Regions from separate parts of the Streptomyces sp. NPDC001848 genome, predicted to be linked through region 1. Evidence: riboswitches for the same ligand, from Rfam matches in the RefSeq annotation. Region 1 holds a riboswitch; each other region holds the start of a gene.
The links. Region 1 has a riboswitch for cobalamin ahead of ACFYZJ_RS15900 (ribonucleoside-diphosphate reductase subunit alpha). Riboswitches for the same ligand answer to the same signal wherever they lie in the genome.
Positions count from the first base shown of each region.

Region 1 (9,490 bases):
GTCGCCGACCGCCGGGCGTCCGGTCAAAAGCCGGACGATTTGCTGACGGCTTTGCTGGAGGCCAAGGACGAGAATGGCGAGGCCATAGGGGAACAGGAGATCCACGACCAGGTCGTCGCCATCATCACCGCCGGAAGCGAAACCGTCGGCTCCGTGATCATGTCGCTCCTGAAGGTGCTCACCGAGCACCCGGATCAGGGTGACAAGATCTGCGACGAGGTGAAAGCCGTCGTGGGGGACCGGCCGGTCGCATTCGAGGACGTCCGGAAGCTGACGTACACCGCGCACGTCATCGTCGAGACAATGCGTTTGCATCCTGCCGTATGGATATTGACGCGGCGGGCGGTGGCCGACACACAGCTCGGCGGGTACCGCATTCCGGCCGGGGCCGACGTCGTGTACAGCCCCTACGCGATCCAGCGTGATCCGCGGTCGTACGGGCGGCATCTCGAGTTCGACCCCGACCGGTGGCTTCCGGAGCGGGCCAAGGAGGTCCCCAAGTACGCGATGACCCCGTTCGGCGTCGGCAACCGGAAGTGCCCGGGCGACCACTTCTCGATGGCCGAACTCACGCTCCTCACCGCGGCGATGGCCTCCGCCTACCGCTTCGAACAGGCACCCGGGTCCGAGGCCGGGCCCCGCATCGGCATCACGCTCCGCCCGCGCCGGCTGCTGCTGAGGGCCGTGCCCCGCTGAGCACCCCGTACCGGACGCACGTCCAGGTGGCCCGCAGGCCCCCTGAACGTGCGCCGGTAGGCGTTCGGCGCCGCATTCACGGCGCGCACGAGCGCCGGACAGACCGTCAGCCCAAGGAGGCGGAGGCTAGAAGTCCTCGTCCAGTGCGACGGTTCCCTCCACCGCGACCTGGTACGCCGACGGACGCCGCTCGAAGAAGTTGGTCAGCTCCTGAACGCCCTGCAGCTCCATGAAGGAGAAGGGGTTCTCCGAGCCGTACACCGGGGCGAAGCCGAGGCGCGCGAGGCGCTGGTCGGCGACGCACTCCAGGTACTGCCGCATCGAGTCGGTGTTCATCCCCGGCAGGCCGGCACCGCACAGGTCGCGAGCGAACTGCAGCTCGGCCTCGACTGCTTCCCGAAGCATGTCGGTGACCTGCTGCCGGAGCTCGTCGTCGAAGAGGTCCGGCTCCTCCTTGCGGACGGTGTCCACGACGTCGAACGCGAACGACATGTGCATCGTCTCGTCGCGGAACACCCAGTTGGTGCCGGTGGCCAGGCCGTGCAGCAGGCCTCGGCTGCGGAACCAGTAGACGTACGCGAAGGCGCCGTAGAAGAACAGGCCCTCGATGCAGGCGGCGAAGCAGATGAGGTTGAGCAGGAAGCGCCGGCGGTCCGCCTTGGTCTCCAGGCGGTCGATCTGCTCCACGGAGTCGATCCACTTGAAGCAGAACTCGGCCTTCTCACGGATGGACGGGATGTTCTCCACGGCCGCGAAGGCCGCCGCCCGGTCGTCCGGATCCGGGAGGTAGGTGTCCAGCAGCGTCAGATAGAACTGGACGTGGACGGCCTCCTCGAAGAGCTGCCGGCTCAGGTAGAGCCGGGCCTCGGGGGAGTTGATGTGCTTGTAGAGGGTCAGCACCAGGTTGTTGGCGACGATCGAGTCGCCCGTCGCGAAGAACGCGACCAGGCGGCCGATCAGGTGCTGTTCGCCCGGGGTGAGCCTGGCGAGGTCGGCGACGTCCGAGTGGAGGTCGACCTCCTCCACGGTCCAGGTGTTCTTGATGGCGTCCCGGTAACGCTCGTAGAAGTCGGGGTAGCGCATGGGGCGCAGGGTCAGCTCGAAGCCGGGGTCGAGGAGGTTCTGGGGACGGGTGGTGCCGGTGGTACTCGTCATTACTGGCAGGCCTCGCAGGACTCGGGGTTCTCAAGGGAGCAGGCGACGGCTTCGGTGTCGGGGGCCGTCTGCTGGACGGGGACGGTGGCCTGTGCGGCACGGGCGATACGGGTCGCCGGGCGGGAGCGCAGGTAGTAGGTCGTCTTCAGACCCCGCTTCCAGGCGTAGGCATACATCGAGGAGAGCTTGCCGATGGTCGGCGTCTCCATGAACAGGTTCAGCGACTGGGCCTGGTCCAGGAACGGGGTGCGGGCGGCGGCCATGTCGATCAGAGCGCGCTGCGGGATCTCCCACGCCGTGCGGTAGAGCTTCCGTACGTCCTCCGGGATCCAGGCGAAGCCCTGCACGGAGCCGTTCGCGTCGCGCAGCGCCTCCCGGGTGCGGGCGTCCCAGACGCCCAGCTCCTTCAGGTCGTTCACCAGGTAGGAGTTGACCTGGAGGAACTCGCCGGAGAGCGTCTCGCGCTTGAAGAGGTTGGAGACCTGCGGCTCGATGCATTCGTAGGCGCCCGCGATGGACGCGATGGTCGCGGTGGGCGCGATGGCGAGCAGCAGCGAGTTGCGCATGCCGACCGCGGCGATGCGTTCGCGCAGGGCCGCCCAGCGCTCCGGCCAGGTCGGCTCGACGTCGTAGTGGTCGGGGTGCAGCACGCCCCCTGCGGTGCGGGTGTTCTCCCAGGCCGGGAGCGGGCCGTGGCGTTCGGCCAGGTCGGCGGAGGCCTCGTACGCGGCGAGCATGATGCGCTCGGCGATCCGCGTGGACAACGCCTTGGCCTCGGAGGAGTCGAAGGGCAGCCGCAGCTTGAAGAAGACGTCCTGCAGGCCCATCGCGCCGAGGCCGACGGGACGCCACTTGGCGTTGGAGCGGGCCGCCTGCTCGGTCGGGTAGAAGTTGATGTCGACGACGCGGTCGAGGAAGGTGACGGCGGTGCGGACGGCGGCGTCCAGCCGCTCCCAGTCCATGTGGCCGTCGGCCACGAACGCGCCGAGGTTGACGGACCCCAGGTTGCAGACCGCCGTCTCCCCGTCGTCCGTGACCTCCAGGATCTCCGTGCAGAGGTTGGAGGAGTGGATCACGTGGCCCGGCTCGGCCGTCTGGTTGGCGGTGCGGTTGGCGGCGTCCTTGAACGTCATCCAGCCGTTGCCGGTCTGCGCGAGGGTGCGCATCATGCGGCCGTACAGGTCCCGGGCGGGGATCGTCCTCCTGGCGAGCCCCGCCGCCTCCGCCCTGCGGTAGGCGGCGTCGAACTCCTCGCCCCACAGGTCGGCCAGCTCGGGCACGTCCGAGGGGGAGAACAGCGACCACTGCTGGTCGGCGTCGACCCGGCGCATGAACTCGTCCGGGATCCAGTGCGCCAGGTTGAGGTTGTGGGTGCGGCGGGCGTCCTCGCCGGTGTTGTCGCGCAGCTCCAGGAACTCCTCGATGTCCGAGTGCCAGGTCTCCAGGTAGACGGCGGCGGCACCCTTGCGCCGGCCGCCCTGGTTCACGGCGGCGACCGAGGCGTCGAGGGTCTTCAGGAACGGGACGATGCCGTTGGAGTGCCCGTTGGTGCCGCGGATCAGCGAGCCGCGGGAGCGGATGCGGGAGAAGGCGATGCCGATGCCGCCGGCGTGCTTGGAGAGACGAGCGACCTGGTGGTAGCGCTCGTAGAGGGAGTCCAGCTCGTCCTTCGGGGAGTCGAGGAGGTAGCAGGACGACATCTGGGGGTGCCGGGTACCGGAGTTGAACAGGGTGGGGGAGGAGGGCAGGTAGTGGAGCCGGCTCATCAGCCCGTAGAGCGCGGCGACATCGTCCACGGACCGGGGACTGTCGTCCTCGGCGAGCCCGGAGGCGACGCGGAGCATGAAGTGCTGCGGCGTCTCGACGACCTTGCGGGTGGACGGATGCCGCAGGAGATAGCGGCTGTGCAGGGTGCGCAGGCCGAAGTAACCGAAACGGTTGTCGGCCTGTTCGTCCACCAGTGCGTCGAGACGGTCGGCGTGCAGCCGTACGAAGGCGGCGGTGCGGTCGGCGATGAGCCCTTCCCGGTGGCCGACGGCGATGGACTCGGTGAACGACGTGACGCCCTGGGAGGCGGCCTCGGCACGGATGCCGATGGTCAGCAGACGGGCGGCCAGACTCGAGTAGGCGGGGTCCTCGGGGATGAGGCCCGCGGCCGCCTCCGTGGCCAGCTCACGCAGCTCGGCGTCGTCGGCGTGGGCGGACCGGCCGCGCAGCGCGGCGGCGGCGACCCGGCCGGGGTCGGCGTCGGGGAGGTCTGCGGTCAGCTCGGTCAGGGTCCGCAGCAGCGCGGCACCCGGACCGTCGGTTTCCAGGCCTGCGGCTGAAGCCGGATCGGCTGGCGCGATGGTCACGTGGGGCTCTCCCTCGCTCGGCACGGGGCCTGGCGGAGGGCAGGGGCAGCTCACGAGCGCACGCGGCGTCGCGTCCACCGGCCCATTCCACGAGGCCCGGACGTCAGGGCACCCGGACCGGACGGCCGGGCGCACTGTCGGCAGGTCCTCGGACTGACGTTCGTACGACGGTATGCGGGCATACGTGTACGAGTACACCGTTGCGGGACAGTTCCGGATTCGCACCGGATTCCCCTGCGGCGACAGCGAGCATGAGCATACATCTTGTGTCAGGCCGCAACGCCACCCCCAGATGTTGTGCCGCCTTGCTCTCAGAGCGTCAACTCGTAGGTGAGGAGCGTGATGTGGTCGACAGCAGGGAGGGGGTTCCAGTCCCACTCGGGTGTGCGAACAAAGCCCAGGCGTTCGTAGATCCGGTGGGCGGTGCGCATCGCGGACTGGGTCGACAGGACCACCCGTACGCAGCCGTCCGTGGCCCGAGCGCGGTCGACGCAGGCCCGGACGAGGGCCTCTCCGGCGCCCCGGCCGCGCGCGGCGTGCGCCACCGCGAGCATCCGTATCTCGGCCTCCCCCGGTCCGGCGATGTCAGCCATGGGCCCGCCGGCCGGTACGAAGGTGACGCCGCCGAGCACCTGCCCATCCGCCACGGCCACCAGCACCTCTGCCGCGGCCGCCCGCTTGGCCACGTCCTTCAGTTCGTCGAGGTAGGTGTCGCTCTCTCCGAAGTCGAGGAGGCCGTCCCGGAGGTACGCCTGGGCGGTGATCTCGCCGAGCGTCTCGTACTCGTCGGGGTTCGCCTGCCGGATGGTGAGCTCCATGGGGCCGAGTGTGCCGTACAGGTACGACAACGGGCCGCCGGATTTCTCCGACGGCCCGTTGCCGCGCGTACGACGTGGGCTCAGTGCGAGGCGCCCGCCGTGGCCGGCGGCAGCTCCACCTGCACCCCCGGGTCGCCCGCGTCCGCCGTGTAGTCCTCCGGCTTCGTCTCGTCGACGCCCTCCGGAGCCTTCAGCGCCTTCAGGACGACCGTCAGCACCACCGTGACCACCACGTTCAGCACGAACGCCGTCAGGCCGATGTAGCCGATCTGCCCGATGCCGGGGATCTCCTTGGCCGAGCCGCCGAAGTGCCGCTGGGTCGGGGACGCGACGCCGTACGCCGCCAGCGTGCCGTAGGCCATGCCGACCGCCCAGCCCGCGAGCAGCGCCCAGCGGTGGAACCAGCGGGTGAACAGACCGCCGACCAGGGCCGGGAACGTCTGCAGGATCCAGATGCCGCCCAGGAGCTGGAAGTTGATCGCGACCGTCTTGTCCATCGTCAGGACGAAGACCAGCGCACCCACCTTCACCAGCAGCGACACGATCTTGGAGACCCTCGTCTCCTCCTTCGCCGTCGCGTCCGGCTTGATGAAGTCCTTGTAGATGTTGCGGGTGAACAGGTTCGCGGCCGCGATCGACATGATCGCCGCGGGCACCAGCGCACCGATGCCGATCGCCGCGAAGGCCACCCCGGCGAACCAGTCCGGGAACATGTTCTCGAACAGCTGCGGAATCGCCAGCTGCCCGTTCTGGACCTTCACGCCGGCCGCGATCGCCATGAAGCCGAGCAGCGCCAGCAGGCCCAGCATCAGCGAGTACAGCGGCAGGATCGTGGTGTTGCGGCGGATCACCTCACGGCTGCGCGAGGACAGCGTCGCGGTGATCGAGTGCGGGTACATGAACAGCGCGAGCGCCGAGCCCAGCGCCAGCGTGGCGTAGGTCCACTGGGTCGCCTCCGCCGGCGCGAGAGCCCCGCGCGGCTTGCCCGTCGCGGGGTTGACCTGCGCGAACGCATGCCCGGCCTTCGCGAAGATGGCGTCGAAGCCGCCCAGCTTGATCGGGATGTAGATGATCGCCACCGCGATGACGATGTAGATCAGTGCGTCCTTCACGAACGCGATCAGCGCGGGCGCCCTGAGGCCCGACGAGTAGGTGTACGCGGCCAGCACACCGAAGGCGATCAGCAGCGGCAGGTCCTTCACGAACCAGTTGGTGTTCTCGCCGCCGCCCACGCCCATCACGTCCAGCACGGCCTGGATGCCCACCAGTTGGAGCGCGATGTACGGCATCGTCGCCAGGATGCCGGTCAGCGCCACCGCCAGCGACAGGCCCTTCGAACCGAACCGGCCGCGCACGAAGTCCGAGGTGGTGACATATCCATGGCGGTGGGAGACCGACCACAGGCGCGGCAGGAAGGTGAAGATCAGCGGGTACACCAGGATGGTGTAGGGCACCGCGAAGAAGCCCGAGGCACCCGCCGCGTAGATCGCCGCCGGCACCGCCACGAACGTGTACGCGGTGTACAGGTCGCCGCCGAGCAGGAACCAGGTGATCCAGGTCCCGAAGGAGCGGCCGCCGAGGCCCCATTCGTCGAGGCTGTGCTCGTTGTCGGCCCTGCGCCAGCGCGCCGCCAGGAAGCCCATGACGGTCACGGCCAGGAAGAAGAAGATGAAGACGCCGAGCGCGACGCCGTTCACGCCGTCCTTCATTCCGACGCACCCCCCTTCCGGGCATCCCGGGCGCGCTGGTCACGCTGCCACAGCCTGTACGCGAGCATCGTCAGCGCCGTGGAGATGAGCACCCACAGCATCTGGTACCAGTAGAAGAACGGGATGCCGATGAACGCGGGGTCCGTCTTGGCGTACGAGCCGACCCACAGCATCGCCACGAAGGGTGCTACGAGGCAGAGGGCGATGACGACGCGCACCGGCGTCACCACCGCCGCTCTGGCTGCATCTGGTTGATCGGACATGCGGCTCCGTCCCCTCACTGGTCACCTGTGTACCTGTGTAATGCGCAGGCAATGTAGGTGACCCCCTCGGGAAAGCGGAAGCCCTCGTCCGCATATCGGTACCGAGTAGACCCGATGAGCTCTGGGTCGGCTCCGCGCCCTACTCCGCGGGACGCTTCAGCCTGGCCACGAACTTGTACCGGTCCCCCCGGTACACCGACCGTACCCACTCCACCGGCTTGCCCTCGCGGTCCAGCGAGTGCCGGGAGAGCATCAGCATCGGCAGGCCCACGTCCGTGCCGAGCAACCCCGCCTCCCGCGGGGTGGCCAGCGAGGTCTCGATGGTCTCCTCGGCCTCCGCGAGATGGACGTCGTACACCTCCGCGAGCGCCGTGTAGAGGGAGGTGTACTTCACCAGCGACCGGCGCAGCGCCGGGAAGCGCTTGGCGGACAGGTGTGTCGTCTCGATCGCCATCGGCTCGCCGCTCGCCAGTCGCAGCCGCTCGATGCGCAGCACCCGGCCGCCGGGCGAGATGTCGAGCAGCCCGGCGAGCGTGTCGTCGGCCGTGACGTAGCCGATGTCCAGAAGCTGGGAGGTCGGCTCGAGGCCCTGCGCGCGCATGTCCTCCGTGTACGAGGTCAGTTGCAGCGCCTGGGACACCTTCGGCTTGGCGACGAACGTGCCCTTGCCCTGGATGCGTTCCAGCCGCCCTTCGACAACCAGCTCCTGCAGCGCCTGGCGCACCGTCGTGCGGGAGGTGTCGAACTCCGCGGCCAGCGTGCGCTCGGGCGGCACCGGCGTCCCCGGCGGCAGCGTCTCCGTCATGTCGAGCAGATGCTTCTTCAGACGGTAGTACTTGGGCACGCGCGCGGTGCGGACGGTCGCCCCGCCCTCGCTCTCCGCACTGCTGACGTCGGTGCTCATGCTCTGCCTTCCCGGCTCCGGATGCCGAAACGACCGACAGGGCGTCGGTCACGGCTCACATCGTGGCACGGCTTCATGGGGAGCAGAGCCCCACGCTCCGTGATCCCCGTTCCACGGACGGGGATCCCCTCTGTATACCGTCGGCACTCCCGCTGGTCTAGTCCACATGGCGGAAGTGGTCCAGCGGTGGCCGCGTGTATCCGGGTGCCCGTTTTCGCTGGGTTCCTACTTAAAGATCCTTTCATATGTAGGTCGCATAACGAACGCTCTGAGCGGCGCGAACGCCCTTGACGCACCTATTGGTCTGAGCCAAGCTCCCCCCTACTGGTCTACACCATTGGTCCAGTCCCGGCCCCACGGGCGGTGCGCGTCGTCACGCCGCGGGGACAAGGGGGGTTGTGGCATCCCTGAGGAGGATGGCGTGAAGCGCAAACTGACAGTCGCGATCGGTATCGCGGGCATGGTGGTCTCCGTCGCGGCGTGCGGAGGCGGCAAGTCCGGGGGGTCGAACACGGGGGCGGACGCCAAGGAGCTGACCGTCTGGCTGACGGTCGACGCCCAGAACAACTGGCCGACCCTGGTGAAGGCCGCCGACGACGCGGTGCTGAAGAAGCACCCGGGCCTGAAGATCAACCACGAGTACTACGGCTGGCCGGACAAGAACACCAAGCTCGACGCCGTCCTCGCCACCGACAAGGCCCCCGATGTGGTCGAGATGGGCAACACCGAGATGCTCGGCTACATGGTCAAGGGCGCCTTCGCGCCCGTGGACGCGGCCAAGTTCGACAACTCGGCCCAGTGGCTGGACGGCCTCAAGGCCTCCGTGACATACGACGGCAAGACCTACGGCGTCCCCTACTACGCCGGCGGCCGCGTCGCCAACTGGCGCAAGGACATCGCCGCTTCGGTCGGCGTGAAGGCGCCGCCGAAGACGTACCAGGAGCTCACTGCCGACCTGGACAAGATCCAGCAGAAGGAGGGCAGCGGATTCAGCGCCTGGTACCAGCCCACGCGCGACTGGTACGCGGCCATGTCCTTCGTCTACGACGCCGGCGGCTCCATCGCCAAGCAGGAGGGCGGCCAGTGGAAGGCCAGCCTCTCCTCGCCGGAGTCCCTCAAGGGGCTGAACGAGTTCAAGACGGTCATCGACAAGTACATGCACGGCGACAAGACCAAGGACGAGTCCGACCGGTACATCGTCTACGGCCAGGGCAAGTCCGCCATGATCTTCGGCGCCGCCTGGGAGGGCGCGGCCGCGGCCGACCCGAAGGCCGACAAGACCGGGGGCAAGCTGAAGAACGGCCTCGAGAACTTCGTGATGCCCGGCCCGTCCGGCAAGAACATGCCCGTGTTCCTGGGCGGTTCGGACCTGGCGATCCCGGTGAAGTCCAAGGCGCAGGCACTGGCCGCCGAGTGGATCAACGCCTTCACCGGATCGCAGGGCCAGAAGGGCCTCATCGCCAAGGGCAACCTGCCCAACAACAAGACCGACCTCGCGACCCTGAAGAACGACCCGGCGACGGCGGTCCCGGCCACCGCGGCCGAGTCCAACTGGTTCGTCCCGATGGCACCGGGCTGGGGCCAGGTCGAG
Region 1 is NZ_JBIATP010000007.1:79,492-88,981, reverse strand. It holds gene ACFYZJ_RS15910 (cytochrome P450) at 1-696, shown strand, start outside; gene ACFYZJ_RS15905 (ribonucleotide-diphosphate reductase subunit beta) at 823-1,851, opposite strand; gene ACFYZJ_RS15900 (ribonucleoside-diphosphate reductase subunit alpha) at 1,851-4,205, opposite strand; cobalamin riboswitch at 4,327-4,499, opposite strand; gene ACFYZJ_RS15895 (GNAT family N-acetyltransferase) at 4,517-5,023, opposite strand; gene mctP (monocarboxylate uptake permease MctP) at 5,104-6,732, opposite strand; gene ACFYZJ_RS15885 (DUF3311 domain-containing protein) at 6,729-6,995, opposite strand; gene ACFYZJ_RS15880 (GntR family transcriptional regulator) at 7,135-7,899, opposite strand; gene ACFYZJ_RS15875 (extracellular solute-binding protein) at 8,321-9,490, shown strand, end outside.

Region 2 (9,490 bases), on a different contig from region 1:
GCTCAGCCAGCAGCTCCTTCTCCACCAGCCCGAAGTGCTCGGCCAGCGACGCCCGCAGACCCGGGAGCGCGTTCGCCTGCCCGCCCCACACCTGCGAGGCACGCAGCACGGCCAGCACGAGGTTCACCCGCGGCTCACCGACCGGGCCGCCACCCAGGATGTGCAGGCCGTCGCGGATCTGCACGTCCTTGATCTCGCACAGATAGCCGTCGATGTGCATGACGAACTCGTCGAACTCGTCGTCGTCCGGCTGCTCGTCCACGTGCAGGTCGTGGTGGAGCTCGGCCGCCTTGACCAGCGTCCAGATCTGGGCGCGCACGGCCGGCGCCTTCGCCGGGTCCAGGTCGGAGACGAGCGCGTACTCGTCGAGGAGCTGCTCCAGCTTCGCCAGGTCACCGTAGGTGTCGGCGCGCGCCATCGGCGGTACGAGGTGGTCGACGACGGTGGCGTGGCCGCGCCGCTTGGCCTGGGTGCCCTCGCCGGGGTCGTTGACGATGAACGGGTAGATCAGGGGCAGGTCGCCGAGGACCGCGTCCGGGGCGCAGCCGGCGCTCAGCCCGAGCCCCTTGCCCGGCAGCCACTCCATCGTGCCGTGCTTGCCCATGTGGACGATCGCGTCGGCGCCGAAGCTGTTCTCCAGCCAGCGGTAGGCCGCCATGTAGTGGTGGGACGGCGGCATGTCGGGGTCGTGGTAGATCGCGATCGGGTTCTCGCCGAAGCCGCGCGGCGGCTGGATCATGACCACGACGTTCCCGAACTGCAGCGAGGCGAGCACGATGTCGTCGCCGTCCACGTACAGCGAGCCCGGCGGCTCGCCCCACGCCTCGACCATCGCGTCCCGCAGCTCCGGGTCCAGCTTGTCGAACCACGCCCGGTAGTCGGCGAGCGGCACGCGCGCGGGGGCGGCGGCCAGCTGCTCCTCGGTCAGCCACTCGACGTCGTGACCGCCGGCCTCGATGAGACGGTGGATCAGCTCGTCACCGGTGTCCGGGTACTCGGTGACGCCGTACCCCGCGTCCCGCAGTGCGTCCAGCACCCGTACCGCCGAGGCGGGCGTGTCCAGGCCGACCGCGTTGCCGACCCGCGAGTGCTTCGTCGGGTACGCGGTGAAGACCAGCGCGATCCTCTTCTCCGCGTTCGGCTTGTGCTTGAGCCGCGCGTGGCGTACGGCGATCCCGGCGACCCGCGCGGCCCGCTCCGGGTCGGCGACGTACACCGGGACGTCGTCCGGGCCCTGCTCCTTGAAGGAGAACGGGACGGTGATCAGCCGGCCGTCGAACTCCGGGATGGCGACCTGCATCGCCGCGTCCATGGGGGACAGGGCCGCGTCGGACTCCTCCCACGCGGCACGCGAGGAGGTCAGGCACAGGCCCTGGAGAACCGGGATGTTCATCTCGGCCAGCGCGCCGATGTCCCAGGACTCCTCGTCACCACCCGCCGATGCCTGCGAGGCGTGCGTGCCACCGGCCGCGAGGACCGTGGCCACCAGGGCGTCGGCCCGTCCGAGGATCTCGTACAGCCCGGCGTCGCCGCCCCGCAGCGAACCGCAGTACACCGGGAGGGCGTTGGCGCCGTGCGCCTCGATCGCGTCGCACAGGGTGTCCACGAAGGCGGTGTTGCCGCTGAGTTCGTGGGCCCGGTAGAAGAGCACGCCGACGGTCGGACGGCCTTCGGCGAACGGGCGTTCGCCGTGGATGCCGTACTCGGGCATCTTCCGCGGCTCGTCGAAGCCCTCGCCGGTCAGCAGCACCGTGTCGGACAGGAACCGGGCGAGTTCGGTGAAGTTGGCGGGGCCGCCCTCGACGAGGTACTTCAGCGCCTCCGCGACGACGCCGGCCGGTACCGACGACTCGGCCATCAGTTCGGCGTCGGGGACGGCCTCCCCGCCGAGCAGCACGGTCGGGATGCCGGACGCTTTCAGCCGGGCCAGCCCCTCCTCCCATGCGCGCTTGCCGCCGAGCAGGCGTACGACGGCGATGTCCGCGCCCTCGATCAGCGCGGGAAGCTCCTCGGCGACGTCCACCCGGGTCGGGTTGCCGATCCGGTACGGCGCGCCGGAGGCACGGGCCGCCAGCAGATCGGTGTCGGCGGTCGACAACAACAACACTGTGCTCATGCGGGCGCTCCCGGTGGAATGAAAGGCAGTCCTTGCGGCGCGCCCGACTCGATGAGCCGCCACAGCGCGTCCGTGTCCGCGTGCTGTTCGATCAGGTCGCCGAGCCGGTCGAGCTGCTCCTCGCGCAGCGCGGCGAACGAGGTGTCGGGGGCCGGCACGAAGCGGCGGCCCGCGGCGGCGGCCACCTCGCGCAGGAAGGCCCGCCGGAAACCGTCCGACTCCAGGGACCCATGCCAGTGGGTGCCCCACGTCTGCCCGACCCGGCAACCGTCCAGGAAGGTCTCGCCGCCCAGGACTTCGGCGACCCCGTGGTGGATCTCGTACCCCTCGACCCGCTCGCCGAGGGCCTCCCCGGCCGGCCGGGTGAGGGTCTTCTCGCGCGCGAAGCGCACCCGCACGGGCAGTACCCCGAGCCCGTCCACCTGCCCCTTGCGGCTCTCCACCTCGTCCTCGATGTGCTCGCCGAGGATCTGGAAACCGCCGCAGACGCCGAGCATCGGCCGCCCTTCCGCGGCCCTCCTCACCAGGGCGTCCGCGAGACCGCGCTCGCGCAGCCACTCCAGGGCGCGGACGGTGCCCCGGGTCCCGGGGATCACCACGAGGTCGGCGTCGGCCAGCTCCTCCGGCCGGTCCACGAACCGGACCACCACGCCGGGTTCGGCGGCCAGCGCGTCCACGTCCGTGAAGTTGGACATCAGGGGGATGGCGCACACGGCGACGCGCAGCACGTCCTCGCCGACGGGCGCGGTCACCTCGGACTCGCGGACCGCGCCGCGCAGGGACACCCTGAGTCCGTCCTCCTCGTCGATCCCGAGGCCGTGCCGGAAGGGCAGGACACCGTACGTGCGCCGCCCCGTGACGTCCTGCAGCATGTCCAGCCCCGGTGCGAGCAGGGAGACGTCGCCACGGAACTTGTTCACGAGGAACCCGGCGACGAGTTCCTGGTCCTCGGGGGAGAGCAGCGCCACCGTCCCGAAGAAGGAGGCGAAGACGCCGCCCCGGTCGATGTCACCGACGACGAGGACGGGGAGCCGGGCGTTCCGGGCGATTCCCATGTTCACGATGTCGGTCCGCCGGAGATTGATTTCGGCCGGACTGCCCGCCCCTTCGCAGATCACCGCGTCATACGTGCCCCGCAACTCGGCGAGGCAGTCGAGCACCGTGCCGAGGAGCTGCTGCTGCCGCCCCCCGTGGTACCCGCGCGCGCTCAGTTCACCGACCGGCTTGCCGAGCAGCACGACCTGGCTGCTCTGCTCGCCGCCCGGCTTGAGCAGCACGGGGTTCATCAGCGCGGTCGGTTCGATGCGGCACGCCTGGGCCTGCATGGCCTGCGCCCGGCCGATCTCGGCGCCCTCGCGCGTGACGAAGGAGTTCAGGGACATGTTCTGCGCCTTGAAGGGCGCGACCTTCACCCCCTGCCGGACCAGCCAGCGGCAGATCCCGGCGGTGACGACGCTCTTGCCGGCGTCGGAGGTGGTACCGGCGACGAGCAGTCCGCCGCTCATGAGGTCCGTCCCTTCGCGAGAAGCCTTCGTGCCACCAGGCGCCCGGCGACCGTGATGCCGAGCGCGAGCCCGCTCACGCGCCGGGACAGCCGTACGGTCCGCTCGATGTCGTCCGTGCGCACGGCGCGCCCGGCGCGGTTGAGTACCGGCCGGTGCTCCACACGCCCCCCGTACGACAGCGTTCCGCCCAGCCGGACGCCCAGGGCCCCCGCGAACGAGGCCTCCACGGGCCCGGCGTTGGGGCTCGGGTGCTTCGCGGCATCGGCGCGCCAGGCGCGCAGGGCGCCTCGCCGGTCGGGGCCCGTCGCTGCCGCGAGGACGGCGGTGAGCCGCGCACCCGGCCACCCGGCGAGGTCGTCGAGCCGTGCGGAGGCCCATCCGTAGCGCCGGTAACGGGGCGACTTGTGCCCGACCATGGCGTCGAGCGTGTTGACGGCGCGGAATCCCACGAGACCCGGCACCCCGGCCACGGCCCCCCAGGTGAGCGCGCCCACCACGGCGTCGGAGGTGTTCTCGGCGACGGACTCGACGACCGCCCGCGCGATCCCGTCCGCGTCGAGCGCCCGCGGATCCCGCCCGCAGAGATGGGGCAGGCGGGCGCGTGCGGCCTCCACGTCCCCCGCCTCCAGGGCGCGTCCGATGGCCCGTGCCTCCCGGGCGAGCGACGTGCCGCCGACCACGGCCCAGGTGGCGGCGGCGGTCAGGGCCACCGAGGCGGCAGGGGAGGTACGTACGGAGCGTGCGGCGACGGCCCCGAGCGCCACGGCACCTCCGGCGCACACGGCGGTGTGCAGCGCGCCCCACCCGCGGTGGTCCCGCCACAACACCCGTTCCACGGCCGCCGCGGCCCGCCCGAACGCGGCGACCGGATGCCCACGGCGAGGATCGCCCAGCAGGAGGTCACCGAGGAGGCCGGCGGCGGCGCCGTACGCGAAGACACGATCGGCACCCATCGGCTCAGCCGACCGTGTGGTCGGAAGGGGCCCGGTGACACAACCTCAATCGGCAGCCGCGCATGGCGATATGTCCTCACTCAGGGTGTCCACGCCCTGGTTCGACGAGACCGGCGGTGAGAGTTCCTGGCTCCCGGGAAGGTCCTCCCCGGTGACAGTGGCGGGACCGCGCCGGACTCGCACCGGCTTCCTCTCCTGCCGCCGTACTGGCTCCGGCAGTCCACCACGCGCCCAGAACAGCCGTCAACTTGCTCTTGACCTGCGGTGCTGTGGTGTGCCGAGTCCCACACCGCTGAAATCACGTCAGTTACGCGAATCGGTGCTTTTCGGAGTGAAGTGGCGGTCGAGGGGCGCGCGTTCCGGCGCGTGACTCGAAACGGCGCACCGGCCCGGTCCTCGCCTTTCGCCGTGCGGCGGGGTGTGCTTTGCTGGCCGAACTCGAGAAACCCGGCAGCGGACGGCGTCCGAGGGAACCGTCCGAGCGACCGTCCGGAGGACGGGAGGGACCCACATGGGGGACAGGGCCAAGGAATTCTCGGCGGGCGCGGGAGATCCCCACGCGCCGCATCCTTCGCCGGCGGCGGTGCTGGCACTCTTCTCCCTGACGACGGGGATGTTCGCGGTCGGAATCGGTGCGCTGGCCGCGCTGCTGGTGCCCGGAACCCCGGCGCGGGCCCTCGTGTGGCTGGTGGTCACCATCGTGGCCGCCGCCTGCGCGGGACTGTGGTGGGGCCTCACCCCGGTCACGGAGCGCCTCCGTGTCCTGGGCCGGGCGACGGCGGCGGTACGGCCACGCGACTCGCGCACCCCCTGACCCCGGGCATGAGAAACCCCCGCAGCGACACCGCTGCGGGGGTGACTCGTAGCGACACGGGTACGGGGGCCGAAGCGCTCCCGCCGTCAGACGACGATCAGATGGATCCCGTACGCGACCGCCGCCGCGCACGCCGCGAAACAGGCGTACGCGCCGGTGGCCGCCAGGGCGGCCGCGCCGCCCCGGGCCGATTCCTTCTTGGTGAGGCCCACGACGCCCAGGGTGAACAGGCCCACCAGGGCCACGGTGACCCCGAGGCTGACGCCGAAGACGGAGCCGAGGGCTGCCCAGTCGATCTTCATGAGTGGTGATTCCTTAAACCGTGGCGGCGGGGGCCGGCTCCGTGGCGGGGCCGGCGTCCGGGGCCGGGATGGTGGCCTGCAGGTCGGTGTCGGCGTCCGTGTCCGCCGGGGCGGTGCCGGGCACCGCGCTGTCGGCCACGGCGGCGTCGGCCGTGACGACGGGCCCCGCCGGGGGCGGGGTCACCGCGGCGATCGCCGCCGTGACGACACCCGCGGGCTCCGTCTCGACGTCGTTGACGTTGTCCACGGTGACCGGCTTGCGGCGGGACAGGGTCCAGATGACGCCGGCGCCGGCGACCAGCAGCACACCGGTGGCGACCGTGCCCCAGGTGCCCTGCTTGGTGAGGAGTTCGGCGCCCGCGCCGACCAGCCCGGCCGCCGGGAGCGTCAGAACCCACGCGATGAGCATCCGGGTCGCGGTGGACCAGCGGACCACGCCTCCCTTGCGGCCGAGGCCCGCGCCCATGACGGCGCCGGAGCAGACCTGGGTGGTGGAGAGCGAGAAGCCGAGGTGCGAGGAGGCGAGGATCGCGGTCGCCGCGCTGGTCTGGGCGGCGAAGCCCTGCTGCGGCGCCAGGTCCGTCAGGCCCTTGCCGAGGGTGCGGATGATGCGCCAGCCGCCCAGGTAGGTGCCGAGCGCGATGGCCAGACCGGCCGAGACGATGACCCAGGTGGGAGGGTTCGAGCCGGGGGCGATGACACCGCCGGTGACCAGAGCCAGCGTGATGATGCCCATCGTCTTCTGCGCGTCGTTCGTGCCGTGGGCCAGGGAGACCAGGCCGGCCGAGGCGATCGACCCGGCGCGGTAGCCCTTCGCGGTCGCCTTCTCGTCGGCGCGGCTGCCGATCACGTACGACAGGCGGGTGGCGAGCATCGAGGCGAGGCCCGCCACGACCGGCGCGGCCACCGCGGGGATGAGGACCTTGGTGACGATCGTCGAACCGTTCACCGCGGACCAGCCGGCCGAGGTGACGGCGGCGCCGATCAGACCGCCGAAGAGGGCGTGGGAGGAACTGGAGGGCAGCCCCAGGAGCCAGGTGAGCAGGTTCCACAGGATCGCGCCCACCAGGGCCGCGAAGATCACTTCGACGCGAATGCCCTGTTCGTTGATGATGCCGCCGGAGATCGTCTTGGCGACCTCCACGGACAGGAAGGCGCCGAGGAGGTTCAGCGCGGCGGACATCGCCACCGCCGTCTTGGGCCTCAGGGCGCCGGTCGAGATGGTCGTCGCCATCGCGTTGGCTGTGTCGTGGAAACCGTTCGTGAAATCAAACACGAGAGCGGTGACGATCACGATTCCGAGGAGGAGCGTGATGTGTTCCATTTACCCAGGCTTCTGTGGGAGGTCAGTGGCTGTTGGACCGTAGGCAACCTGGGTGAACGGAAGGTGAACTGGGGCGGGCTGGAGGGTGTATCGATCGGCGTGTCGACGTTCCGCTTGTGGCGGGGTGGCGGCGGCCGCCCCCTCAACTGCGGCCTGCGGCGGTCACGAGGGCCCGGCCGACCCCGCGCACGCCCGCTTCGGCCGCTCCCGCGGGGCCCGGCGAAGAGATTCTCGTCACCCCCTGGCAGGATCGCCGCATGGCGGATCAGCGACGCGACACGGGGGACCCGAAACAGGACACACCGGGCGGGCGGGGGCCGGGTGCGCCGGCCGCGGAGGGAGAGGTGGCGCGGGCCTGGGAGCAGCTCGTCGCCACGGCCCGCCGCACGGTCGCCGACGGACTGGTCGTCGGCACCTCCGGCAACGTCTCCGTACGCGTCGGCGACACCGTGCTGGTCACCCCCACCGGAGTGCCGTACGAGCGGCTGACGCCGGGCGACGTGGTCGGAGTCGACCTCGACGGCCGGCAGGTGCTCGGCAGGCTGCGCCCGACCAGCGAGCTGCCCATGCACCTGGCCGTCTACCGCAGGACGGACGCCCGGGCCGTCGTGCACACCCACGCCCCCAACGCGACGGCCGTCTCCACGCTGGTGCGGGAGCTGCCACTGATCCACTACATGGCCGCAGCGATGGGAGGCGCGGTACGGGTCGCCCCGTACGCGACCTACGGCACCCCCGAGTTGGCCGAGAACATGCTGCGCGCCCTGACCGGCCGCAGCGCCTGCCTGCTGCAGAACCACGGCACGGTCGCCCACGGTGCCTCGCTGGACCAGGCCTACGACCGCACCGCCCAGCTGGAGTGGATGTGCCGCGTATGGCTGACGGCGTCGTCCGTACCGGGCCGCACCCCGCACCTGCTCAGCCGCGAGCAGGTGGCGGAGGTAGAGGAGCGGTTGCGGGGGTACGGGCAGGGCTAGGGGTTCTTCTCGGACCGGCCTCACCGGCACCGAAACCCCGTGGTGGACCGGCCGGCCGGGGTCGTCTCGCGGCGCGCCCCGTGGGTCATACCGCGCCCTTCCCCCACTGGCCGGGGGCGGGCTCCGACGGGAGACTGGGTGGATGCGCACTGTCAAAGCGGCGGCCGCAGCCGTCACCGTAGCCATCGCCGCGGGCGCCGTCGGCGTCGCCGCGGGCCGCTTCGCCAGCGACGCCGCGCTGAAGGCACCGCCGGGCCGCCCGCTGCCCACGGAACCCCGCCTCACGGTGCACTCCCTGGCGGCCGGCCGGATCACCCTCACCCGCGACCTGGCCTCCCAGCGGCCCGGCACCTACGGGCTGACCGGTGACGGCTCGCACGCGGTCGTCGGGCCGGTCCTGAACTCGGCCCCGCACACCGTCGACACCGTCGTACGCCGTCTGGAACGCGTCACCCACGGCACGCTCGAGCCCGGTGACAAGGTCTGGCTCACCCCCGCCCTGTACACCGGCGATCCCCGCAGTGCCCTCGGCCTCGACCACACCGACGTCGAGGTGCCCGGCGAACTCGGGGACCTGCCCGCCTGGTTCCTGCCGGGCGCCCGTGACACCTGGGTGATCACCGTGCACGGGCTCGGCACCACCCGGGAACACCCCATGAACGTCATGGAGTTCCTGCAGCGCCACCACTTCCCGGTCCTCGACATCGCCTACCGCGGTGACCCAGGGGCGCCCCGCTCCCCGGACGGCCTGAACCACCTCGGCGAGACCGAGTGGCGCGACGTGGACGCCGCGGTCCGCCACGCGGTGCGGTCCGGGGCCGAGCGGGTCGTGCTGCACGGCTGGTCCACCGGCGCCGCCATGGCGCTGCACGCCGCCGCCCACTCGGCGGTGCGCGAGCGGATCTCCGGGCTTGTCCTGGACTCGCCCGTCCTCAGCTGGGAGGCCACGCTGCGCGCCCTGGCCGCCGCCCGGCGCACCCCGGGAGCCCTGCTGCCGCTGGCCGTCCGCGCCGCACAGGGCCGCACCGGCCTGCACGGTGACCGCACCCGGAAGGCGGCCGACCCGCAGCACCTCAAGGTGCCGGTGCTGATCTTCCACGGGCCCGACGACACGATCGCCCCCTGGGGACCCTCCCGCCGCCTCGCCGAGCGCCGCGCGAACCTGGTCACCCTGCACACGGTGGAGAACGCCCCGCACGGTGCCATGTGGAACGCCGATCCCGAGGCCTACGAGGAGGCCATGCGGCGCTTCCTCACGCCGTTGATGTGACGCCGTTGATGTGACGCCGTTGATGTGGCGGCAGTCGATGCGACGCCGATGTTCTGACGGCAGTCGATCTGACGCCGTTGTGGTGACGGCACAGATGTGACCCCGTTGCCGGGTGGCGTCGATCCGACGGCACGCGTCGACGGACACAGAGTTGCCGCGCCCTCTCGCGCCCTCTTCCGCTTAGCCCTCCCGACCAGCACTGTCCCCCTTCCCAGGCCCTCTGAGACAT
Region 2 is NZ_JBIATP010000002.1:623,016-632,505, forward strand. It holds gene cobN (cobaltochelatase subunit CobN) at 1-2,116, opposite strand, end outside; gene ACFYZJ_RS05880 (cobyric acid synthase) at 2,113-3,621, opposite strand; gene ACFYZJ_RS05885 (cobalamin biosynthesis protein) at 3,618-4,574, opposite strand; cobalamin riboswitch at 4,674-4,815, opposite strand; gene ACFYZJ_RS05890 (hypothetical protein) at 5,086-5,388, shown strand; gene ACFYZJ_RS05895 (hypothetical protein) at 5,475-5,690, opposite strand; gene ACFYZJ_RS05900 (anion permease) at 5,704-7,014, opposite strand; gene ACFYZJ_RS05905 (class II aldolase/adducin family protein) at 7,272-7,991, shown strand; gene ACFYZJ_RS05910 (alpha/beta hydrolase) at 8,134-9,261, shown strand.
Region 2: it holds a riboswitch for cobalamin, as region 1 does, so the genes downstream of both, ACFYZJ_RS05885 (cobalamin biosynthesis protein) here and ACFYZJ_RS15900 (ribonucleoside-diphosphate reductase subunit alpha) in region 1, are expected to answer to the same signal.

Region 3 (9,490 bases), on a different contig from region 1:
CGTACGACACCGGCGTCAGCTTCAGACCGCTCGCGGTCAGCGCCTTCTGCGCGGCGGCCCCACAGGGCACCGTCTTGTCGCACAGCACGACCTTCAGGCCGGACCTGGTGAGGTCCTTCAGGGAGGAGACCTTGTCCGGGTTGCCCGGCAGAGTGGCGATCTCCAACTGGTTGCGCACGAAGGTGACCGGGGTGGTGGCCGCGTCCTTCTTGTCCGTCACGATCGCCATGGTCTTGGGGCTGGCCGCCGCGAAGACATCCGCGGGGGCGCCCCCGGTGATGCTCGCGGCGAGGGTGTCGCTGCCGCCGAAGTTGAAGGACACCTTCGTGCCGGGGTGCTGCTTCTCGAACTCCTTGCCCAGGGTCGTGAAGCTCTCCTTGAGGGAGGCGGCGGCGAAGACGGTGACCGTGCCGGACACCTTGGGCGACGGGGACGCGGCCGACCCCGCCGTCCTGGCGGAGTCCGACGAGGAGGAGCAGGCGGTCAGGGCCAGCAGCGCGGCGGCCCCCGCGCCGGTCACCTGCACCATCCGGCGGGGCCGGCGCGCGGAACGGGTCATCACGGGTCCACTCCCTCTGCTCGTCCAGGAGGGAGCAGCGCACACCCCTCCGATACGCCGATCATACTGGCGCAGATGCGATCCGGAAGACTCCTGTCACATGGCGCAAGCCTGGCTGCCGAGCGAAAAGGGTGGGCATGTGCGTTCGTACGGGAGTGTCGCCGTGTGACACTCTCAGGCCGTGTCGATATGGACGTTCGTCGACTTCACCCGGGCGGTGGCCTCCATGCCGACCTCCAGGCCGAGTTCCTCCACGGCCTCCCGGGTCAGCAGGGACACCAGGCGGTGCGGGCCCGCCTGGATCTCCACCTGGGCGGCCACGTCACCCAGCTTCACGGCGGTGACGATCCCCGGGAAGGCGTTGCGGACCGAGGTGTACGAGGGGACGTCCTCCTCGCCGGTGCCGCCGCGCGCCAACTCCACCGAGAACGCGGCCAGGTCCCTGCCGTCGATGACCCGCCGCCCGCTCTCGTCACGCCGGGTCGCCACGCGCCCCGCGTCCGCCCACCGCCGCGCGGTGTCCGGGCTCACCCCGAGCAGCCGGGCGGCCTGGCCGATTGTGTAGGACTGCATGCGCGCCACGATAGGCGCCCGCGCCACCCCGGCCACCATGCGCCCGCCGCGCCCCCGGCACGCCGGATCTGCGGAAACGGGCATGATCGCGGGTGTCCGCATGGCAGGATCCCACCTCGTGGATGTGTCCTGGGCGGTGCGGAGCCTGCGTGCGGCGGTGTTCGCCGTCGTGTGCGTACTGCTCGCCGTCGGCGGACACACGCTGGCCACCGGCGCGGTGCCGCCGGTGTGGGTGGACGCGGCCGGGTTCCTGCCCGTGTTCGCCGCCGGTGCGGTGCTCGCCGGCCGTGAGCGCTCGCTGTCCGGCATCACGCTCGCGATGCTCGTCGTGCAGGGCGGACTCCATCTCGCCTTCGACGCGGCCGGGCCGGCGCGGATGCCGATGGACATGCCAGGGATGGCGCACGCCATGCCCGGCATGCCCATGGCCGCCCTGTCGCACGCCATGACCTCGCACGCCGTCGCCGCGCATCTGGCCGCCGCCCTGCTGGCCTCCTGGTGCCTGCGGCGCGGCGAGGCCGCCCTGTGGACGCTGCTGCGCGAGGCCGCCGCCGTCGTCCCGCGCCTCGCGCTCCGGTGGCGTACGGCACCGCTGCCCGCGTACGTCAGGCCGCCGCGCCCCCACGCCCACCGGCGCCGGCTCCCGGGGCAGGTGCTGCTCCGCCACGCCCTGTACCGGCGCGGCCCGCCCCCGGCAGCCCCGTACACCGTCTGAAACCCCCCAACACCCGGCACCAGTACGGAGCTTGCCCAGCCATGTCCCTCATGCGTACCACCCTGCGCCGCGCCACCACCGTCGCCGCGCTCGCCGCCGCCGGTGTCCTCACCGCGGCCGGCGCGGCCTTCGCCCATGTCACCGTCCACCCCCAGAGCTACGCCAAGGGGGCCACGGACGGCGTGCTGACCTTCCGGGTGCCCAACGAGGAGGACACCGCCGCGACCACCAAGGTGCAGGTCTTCCTGCCCACCGACCACCCGATCCTGGGCGTGCTGGTCACTCCGCAGGACGGCTGGACGGCGCAGGTGACCACCACCAAGCTCAAGAACCCGGTCAAGACGGACGACGGCACGATCACCGACGCGGTCTCCCAGATCACCTGGACCGGCGGTCGTATCCGGCACGGCCAGTACCAGGACTTCAACGTCGCCTTCGGTCAACTCCCCGAGAACACGGACCAGTTGACGTTCAAGACGCTGCAGACCTACTCCGACGGCAATGTCGTCCGCTGGATCGAGGAGGCCCAGAAGGGGCAGGGCGAGCCGGAGAACCCGGCGCCGGTGCTCCAGCTGACCGCCAAGGGCACGGCGGAGGGCGGCGGTTCCACCGCGGCGCCCGCCGGCACCGACGAGAAGGCGAGCACCTCCACGACGAAGGCCGCCGCCACCAGCGACTCCACGGCCCGCGGGCTCGGCATCGCCGGTCTCGTCGTAGGCGTCCTGGGCCTTGCCGCCGCGGGCTTCGCGATCGCCCGCGGCCGCACCACCGGCTCCTCCGCTTCCTCCGGAGACGAGTGACCGGCTCCCCGACCCGCCGGCGTCACCTGCCGTCGGCGGGGCGGGGAGCCCAGCGCTCCTCGACCTTCGCCAGGCGCCAGTACGCGAGGGCGGCCGCCCACACCACTACAAACAGCCCGACGATGACGAAGCCCACGTTGTCGAGGTCGAGCCCGGCGATCCAGCCCGTCACCGCGTCCCGCAGGTCCAGCTTGTCGTGCAACACTCCGACGAGCTCGATCGTGCCGATCAGGAAGGCCACCGCGATCGACAGTCCGGTGATGGTGAGGTTGTAGAACACCTTGCGGACCGGGTTCGAGAAAGCCCACTGGTAGGCGAAGTTCATGAACGTGCCGTCGAGGGTGTCGAACAGGCTCATCCCGGCCGCGAACAGCAGCGGCAGGCACAGGATGGCGTACCAGGGCAGCCCAGCCGCCGCCCCGCTGCCCGCCATCACCATCAGCGTGACCTCGGTCGCGGTGTCGAAGCCCAGGCCGAACAGGAAGCCGAGCGGGAACATCTGCCCGGGGCGGCTGATGGACCGGGTGAAGCGGCCGAGGATCCGGTTCATGAAACCCCGGGAGTCCAGGTGGGCTTCGAGTTCCTTCTCGTCGTACGTCCCCGCACGCATCGCCCGGAACACGCGCAGGATGCCCATCAACGCCACGAGGTTGAGGGCCGCGATGAGATAGAGGAACGAGCCGGAGACCGTCGTGCCGAGCACGCCGAGCACCTGGTGCGTACGGGAGTTCTCGTTCATCAGCCGCCCGGCCAGCTGGGTGCCCCCGGCGATCAGCGCGGCGAGCACCACCACCACACTGGAATGCCCGAGCGCGAACCAGAACCCGACCGACACCGGCCGCTTGCCGTCCGCCATCAGCTTGCGGGTGGTGTTGTCGATGGCGGCGATGTGGTCCGCGTCGAAGGCGTGCCGCATGCCCAGCGTGTACGCGGTGACGCCGAGCCCGATGCCGAACGCCTTGGAGCCGACCTCGTAGTGCTCGGGCACGACCAGCAGGAACAACACCCCGAACGCCGCCACGTGCAGGGCCGCGATCACCGCCAGCAGTCCGGCGGTCCGCAGGGTGTCCTCGCGCCGCCAGCGGAAGGAGGCGGCCTCGGGCAGGGCAGGGTCGGTCAGGGTCATACGGTCACGCTCCAGCACCTCGTGGATCACTTCGTGAGATGCCGTGGCCGGTCTCCTGGCTGACGGATCAACGCGCCCGCCCTAGCCTTCCCGGTCGACGTGCGACCAGTGGCGCCACCCAAAAAAGGGTGGCACGGGACGGGAACTCCCCGATCACAGTGGCGAGGGCCGCTCCGGCCTGAGTCCCTGGGGACTTTCACCGGTCTTCCCGAACACCACGGCCCGCCCACCTTAGGGCCGGGGCGGAACGCCTGCAAGACTGCACAGTTGCGCAGGTATCGAGAGGTATCGAAGATCACACGGGGACAGCTGGGAGAATGTGCGCATGCATCTCGTCCCCGCCGACCGCGCCGGCAGGCGCACCATCGACGGCCACCGGGTCTGCGAGGCCATCGAGGCCATCGGCGCCCCAGAGGCCGTACGCACCTGGGCCGAACGCTTCTCGCTGCTCGCCGACCCCGGCCGGCTCGCCCTGCTGCTGGCCCTGCACCGGGCCGGGCCGCTGGCCGTCTCCGACCTGGCGGTGGCGACCGGCATGAACGACCCGGCCGTCTCGCAGGCACTGCGGCTGCTGCGGACGGCCGAGGTGGTGGCGGGTGAGAAGGAGGGACGGATCGTCCGCTACCGGGTCATCGATCCGGTGGTGAACGAGCTGCTGAAGCAGGTGGCCTGACGAGGGCTCACCTCTTGTCGGCTCACTTCTTGTCGGCGCTCACCTCTCGTCGACGGCTCATTTGTTGTGGGAGGCCGGGTCCTTCTGCGGCGCCAGGTGGATGTCCTGGCTCGACAGCGTCATCGGCGACGAGGTGAAGGCCCGCAGCCGGATGCGGGTGCCCTTCTTGGGTATCGCGAAGCCCGTGCCCGGCGCCTGGATCCGGTACGTGGCCGAGGCGTGGGCGCCGACGGACGACGGGCCCTGGAGCACCTTCCAGTAGCTGCTCATGCCTTGGCCGGTGGTCACCGCGAAGTGGGGCTGGACAGCCGAGTCGCCGGCGTTGTTCACACGGACGGTGAGCGTCTTGACGGTCTGAGGCGTGCTCCGGGTGGAGCCGAGGGCCTGCATCCGCAACGGCGGTTTCCCGGTAGCCGCCACCGTCACGGCCACCAGGGCCGGCGCCACCAGGGCCCCGGCCAGCACCCTGCGGGCCGTCCGCCGACCGTGCAGCAGCCGGGGCTGCCAGGCGGTGGCGAACGCGGACGGCGGCACGGTGACCGCGGCCGCCAGCCACAGCGGCGTCATCATCAGGTAGTAGCCGTCCTGCGAGCGGGTCGCCAGGAAGAACGCGCACCAGGGCAGCACGGTCGCCGCCGGGCCCAGCCGGCGCACGAACAGCACGAACAGGGCCAGCAGACCCGCCGCCAGCAGCATGCTCGCGTGCGAGTACCAGGACAGACGGTCGCTGCCGTCGGTGTAGTACAGGGAGATGCCGACCAGACCCTGGCCGTGGATGATCGCACCCTGGGTGAGCGGCAGGGCGATGCCCTCCATCCAGGTGCGCGGCTCGGTCACGATGAAGTACGCGTTGATCAGCAGCCAGGTTCCGGCGGCGGTTCCCACGATCCGGCCCACGGCGAACGCCGCTTCGCGCGCCCCCAGCTCGCCGCGCCGCAGCGCGTAGACGCCGGCGAGCAGGAACGGCGTCAGGAACCACGGCAACTGCTGGGCGGCGCAGGCCACGCCCAGACAGGCCGCCCGCGCCCAGTCGGCCGGGCCGCCCGTGCCCATCCGCGTCCAGCGCACCACCACCGGGATCAGGAAGGCCAGCGCGACGACCGCCGGATAGCCGAGCCGGGCGTACATCGGGACCATGCCGAAGCCCAGGCAGACCATGGTGGCCGCCGAACGCCACGGCGTCGGCAGCATCTTCCACATGGCGATCGTGCCGAGGACGATCGCGGTGGTCGGGACGAGGACCTCGGGCAGCGCGCCGTGGCCGATCCACAGCAGCGGTGCGGTGAGCATCGCCGTCAGCGGCGGATAGCCGTAGGTGAAGTCGTAGCCGCCGTCCACCGTAGGGGTGTAGGCGACGGTGCTGTGGTGCCCGAACAGCCAGGGCCAGGCCTGTCCGTACACCGGGTTGCCGTGCAGCAGCTCACGGGCGGCCTGAATGGTGAGGATCGACTCGTCGCTGTAGTCGTGCAGCGCACCGGCCGCGCAGTAGACGAGGGTGATCCCTGTCAGCAGGACCACGAGATCGAGGCGCGTCAGCGAGCGGCTGCTGCGCACCACCAACGTGAGTACGCCCGTCACCAGGATCGACGCGTAGCAGACGGAGATCACCGCGGCGATCGGCGGCTGATGGCTGGCGGCGCTGTTCCACACGCTGCGCGTGCCGATGAACAGGCTGATGTTCGCGAGCAAGGTGAGAACGCGGTGCCACTGCGCGGGAGCCCGGCCCGGTTCCTCCTCACCACGTGCCACCAGCGGGCGCACCCACCGGGCGCTTGTCGACGGCTTCACTTCTGCCAAGTGCACGCGAGGAACGTAGGAGGGCTTCATGAACGTCGAGCGCCTGGAAGTAAAGACTCCGGTGTGGGAAGGGTGAGAGATACGTGTGTGGGGGGTTGCCTCAACGGTGGTTTTCTGCATATCGACCAGGCGCTGGTGGACGTCACCGAACATCAGTAGACGTCCCGCACATACCGCTTCTCCGCCGCGAGTTGCTTCACATACGCGGCCGCCTCCGCCTCGCTCAGACCGCCGTGCAGGACGGCGATGTCCCGCAGCGCCCGGTCGACGTCCTTGGCCATGCGGGAGGCGTCCCCGCAGACGTAGAAGCGGGCGCCCTCCCTCAGCCAGTGCCACAGCTCGGGGCCGTGCTCGCGCATCCGGTCCTGGACGTAGACCTTGGCGCGCTGGTCGCGGGAGAAGGCGGTGTCGAGGCGGGTGAGCACGCCGTCCTCCCGCAGCTTCGTCAGCTCCTCCTCGTAGTAGAAGTCGGTGGCGCGGTGCTGCTCGCCGAAGAACAGCCAGTTCGGTGCGGTGCGCCCCAGTTCGCGGCGTTCCTGGAGGAAACCGATGAAGGGGGCGACCCCGGTGCCGGGCCCCACCATCACCATCGGGGTCGAGCCGTCCGCCGGCGGCCGGAAGTGCGGCGATCGCTGTACGAAGACCGGCACCGGTGTGTCGGGCTCGGCGTCGGCGAGGAAACCGCCGCAGACCCCGGCGCGGGCCCGCCCGCGCAGACTCTCGTAGCGCACCACGGACACGGTCAGCGACACCCGGTGCGGGTCGACGAGCGGGCTCGACGAGATCGAGTACAGCCGGGGCTGCAACCGCTTGAGCACTCCCGCCCACTCCTCGGCCGAGGCCCGCACCGCGTACTCGGCCGCCACGTCGACGGCCTGCCGGCCCCAGCACCAGCGCGCCAGACCGTCCTTGTTGTCAGGGCGCAGCAACTGTCGCAGCTCCCGGTCGTCCCGGGCCCGTTCGGCGACGAAGCGCAGCAGGTCAGGGGTGATCCGGGTGATGTCGAGATGCCTGAGCAGGGCTTCGGCGAAGGGCACCTCGCCGACACCTGTGACCTCCACGGTGGCCGCACGGTCGATCCCCGTCACCTCCAGCCACTCCGCCACCAGGGCGGGCGAGTTGACCGGGCGCACACCGAGCGCGTCCCCGGTCTCGTAGGTGAGGCCGGTTCCGCTGGTGTCGAAGGTGAACCGGCGCACCTCCTTGCCCGCTCCGGGCAGGCTGAGCAGCCGGTTGCCGACGAGGCGGGCGGTCGCCGGGGCGGGTCTGCCCGGCTTCGGCTGGGCGGGGGCCGCCGCGGGGGCACCGCCGAGCGCCGTCAGCACCGCCTCCAGCCAGGCGTCCGCGGACGGCTCGTAGTCGGGTTCGCAGTCGGTGCGCGGCGCGAGGCGCACACCGCCCAGCTCCTGCAGACGTGCGTCCAGCCGGCGCCCGTGTCCGCAGAAGTCGTCGTACGACGAGTCGCCGAAGGCCAGCACGGCATAGCGCACACCGTCCAGGCGCGGAGCCTCCTGGCCGGAGAGAGCGTCCCAGAAGCCGGAGCCGTTGTCGGGCGCGTCACCGTCGCCGAACGTACTGGTGATCAGCAACAGGTCGGCATCACGCGGGAGTCGGCTGACGTCGGCCTCGTCCATGCCGACCAGGGTGGCCCGGTGCCCGGTCGCGGTGAGCCGCTGGGCGGTGGCCGCCGCGAACTCCTCCGCGTTTCCGGTCTGCGAGGCCCACAGCACCACGACCTCGCGGACGGCCGGTTCCCGCTCCGTGGGCGCGCTGCCCGCCCGCGAGTACATGCCGGCGAGGACGCCGTTGACCCACCGGGCGTGCTCGGGGCTGAAGGGCGCGTCCGGCGGCAGCACGGGCACACCGGGGGCACCGGAGCCGAGGCCCGCGAGGAAGCCGGTGAGGTACTGGCGCTCCTGGGCGGTCAGGACCGGCGGAGGGGCGGGGGCGAGGCCGAAGGGGTCGGCGGTGGGGGCGGCAGCGTGGACCTGCGGGACGGTCGCGGCGGGGGTCGCCGGAAGGTTCGCGGGTGCCGGCTCCGCCACCTTCGCCAGCGCCACCGCGCACGCCTTGAACTCGGGCTGGAAGGATATCGGGTCGACAGCGTCGCTGGTCACCGCGTTGACGCTGAGATACTCGCCGAACAGGTCGTTCCAGTGGAACGGGGCGAAACAGCAGCCCGGCCGCACCCGGTCCGTCACCACCGCGGGCAGCACGGCCCGCCCGCGCCGCGAGGCGACCTCGACCCGGTCGCCGTCCGCGATCCCGAGCGAGGCCGCGTCCTCGGGGTGCACCTCCACGAACGGCCCCGGGTTGAGCTTGTTGAGCTTGTCGACCTTCCCCGTCTTGGTCAGCGTGTGCCACTGGTGCTGCACCCGCCCGGTGTTCAGCAGGAACGGGAAGTCGTCGTCCGGCAGTTCGGCGGGCGGCAGGTGGGGCCGCGCGTGGAAGGCGGCCCGGCCGCTCGGAGTGGGAAACCTCAGCCCGCCGTCGACGTACCGGATCGGATTGCGCGCCGGACCGTCCTCCCGGGCGGCCGGCCACTGCACGGGCCCGGTCCGCAGCCGGTCATAGGTCACCCCACGCAGGTCCCAGCCGGTCTTCGGGTTCCAGGCGCGCCTGATCTCCTCGAAGACCTCCTCGGCGCTGTCGTACGAGAACCCCTCCGCGTACCCCATCTCCCGGGCGACCGCCGCGATCAGCCGCCAGTCGGCCATCGCCTCACCGGGCGGGTCCAGCGCGGGCCGGGCGAGGGCGAGCCCGCGCTCGCTGTTGACGAGGACGCCCTCTGCCTCGGCCCACATCGCACCGGGGAGGACCACGTCGGCGTACGCGTTGGTCTCGGTCTCCGCGAAGACGTCCTGGGCGACGACGAACTCGGCGGCCTCCAGGCCCTCGATGACCGTCTTGCGGTTGGCCACCGACGCCACCGGGTTGGTGCACATGATCCAGCAGGCCTTGATGTCGCCGTCCGCCATCTTCTGGAACATCTCGACGGTCCCGCGCCCCACCCCGTCCGCACGCAGCGCGCCCGCCTCGAGCCCCCACAGCTCCTCGACGAACGCCCGCTCCTCCGCCGCGAGCACCGACCGCTGGCCCGGCAGCCCCGGCCCCATGTACCCCATCTCGCGCCCGCCCATGGCGTTCGGCTGCCCGGTCAGGGAGAGCGGACCGCTGCCCGGACGGCAGATGGCGCCGGTCGCCAGGTGCAGGTTGACGAGCGCGTTGGTGTTCCAGGTGCCGTGCG
Region 3 is NZ_JBIATP010000001.1:468,729-478,218, reverse strand. It holds gene modA (molybdate ABC transporter substrate-binding protein) at 1-559, opposite strand, end outside; gene ACFYZJ_RS02170 (molybdopterin-binding protein) at 734-1,132, opposite strand; gene ACFYZJ_RS02165 (hypothetical protein) at 1,131-1,847, shown strand; gene ACFYZJ_RS02160 (YcnI family protein) at 1,889-2,647, shown strand; gene ACFYZJ_RS02155 (HoxN/HupN/NixA family nickel/cobalt transporter) at 2,670-3,773, opposite strand; cobalamin riboswitch at 3,801-4,008, opposite strand; gene ACFYZJ_RS02150 (ArsR/SmtB family transcription factor) at 4,099-4,446, shown strand; gene ACFYZJ_RS02145 (hypothetical protein) at 4,504-6,249, opposite strand; gene ACFYZJ_RS02140 (molybdopterin-dependent oxidoreductase) at 6,396-9,490, opposite strand, start outside.
Region 3: it holds a riboswitch for cobalamin, as region 1 does, so the genes downstream of both, ACFYZJ_RS02155 (HoxN/HupN/NixA family nickel/cobalt transporter) here and ACFYZJ_RS15900 (ribonucleoside-diphosphate reductase subunit alpha) in region 1, are expected to answer to the same signal.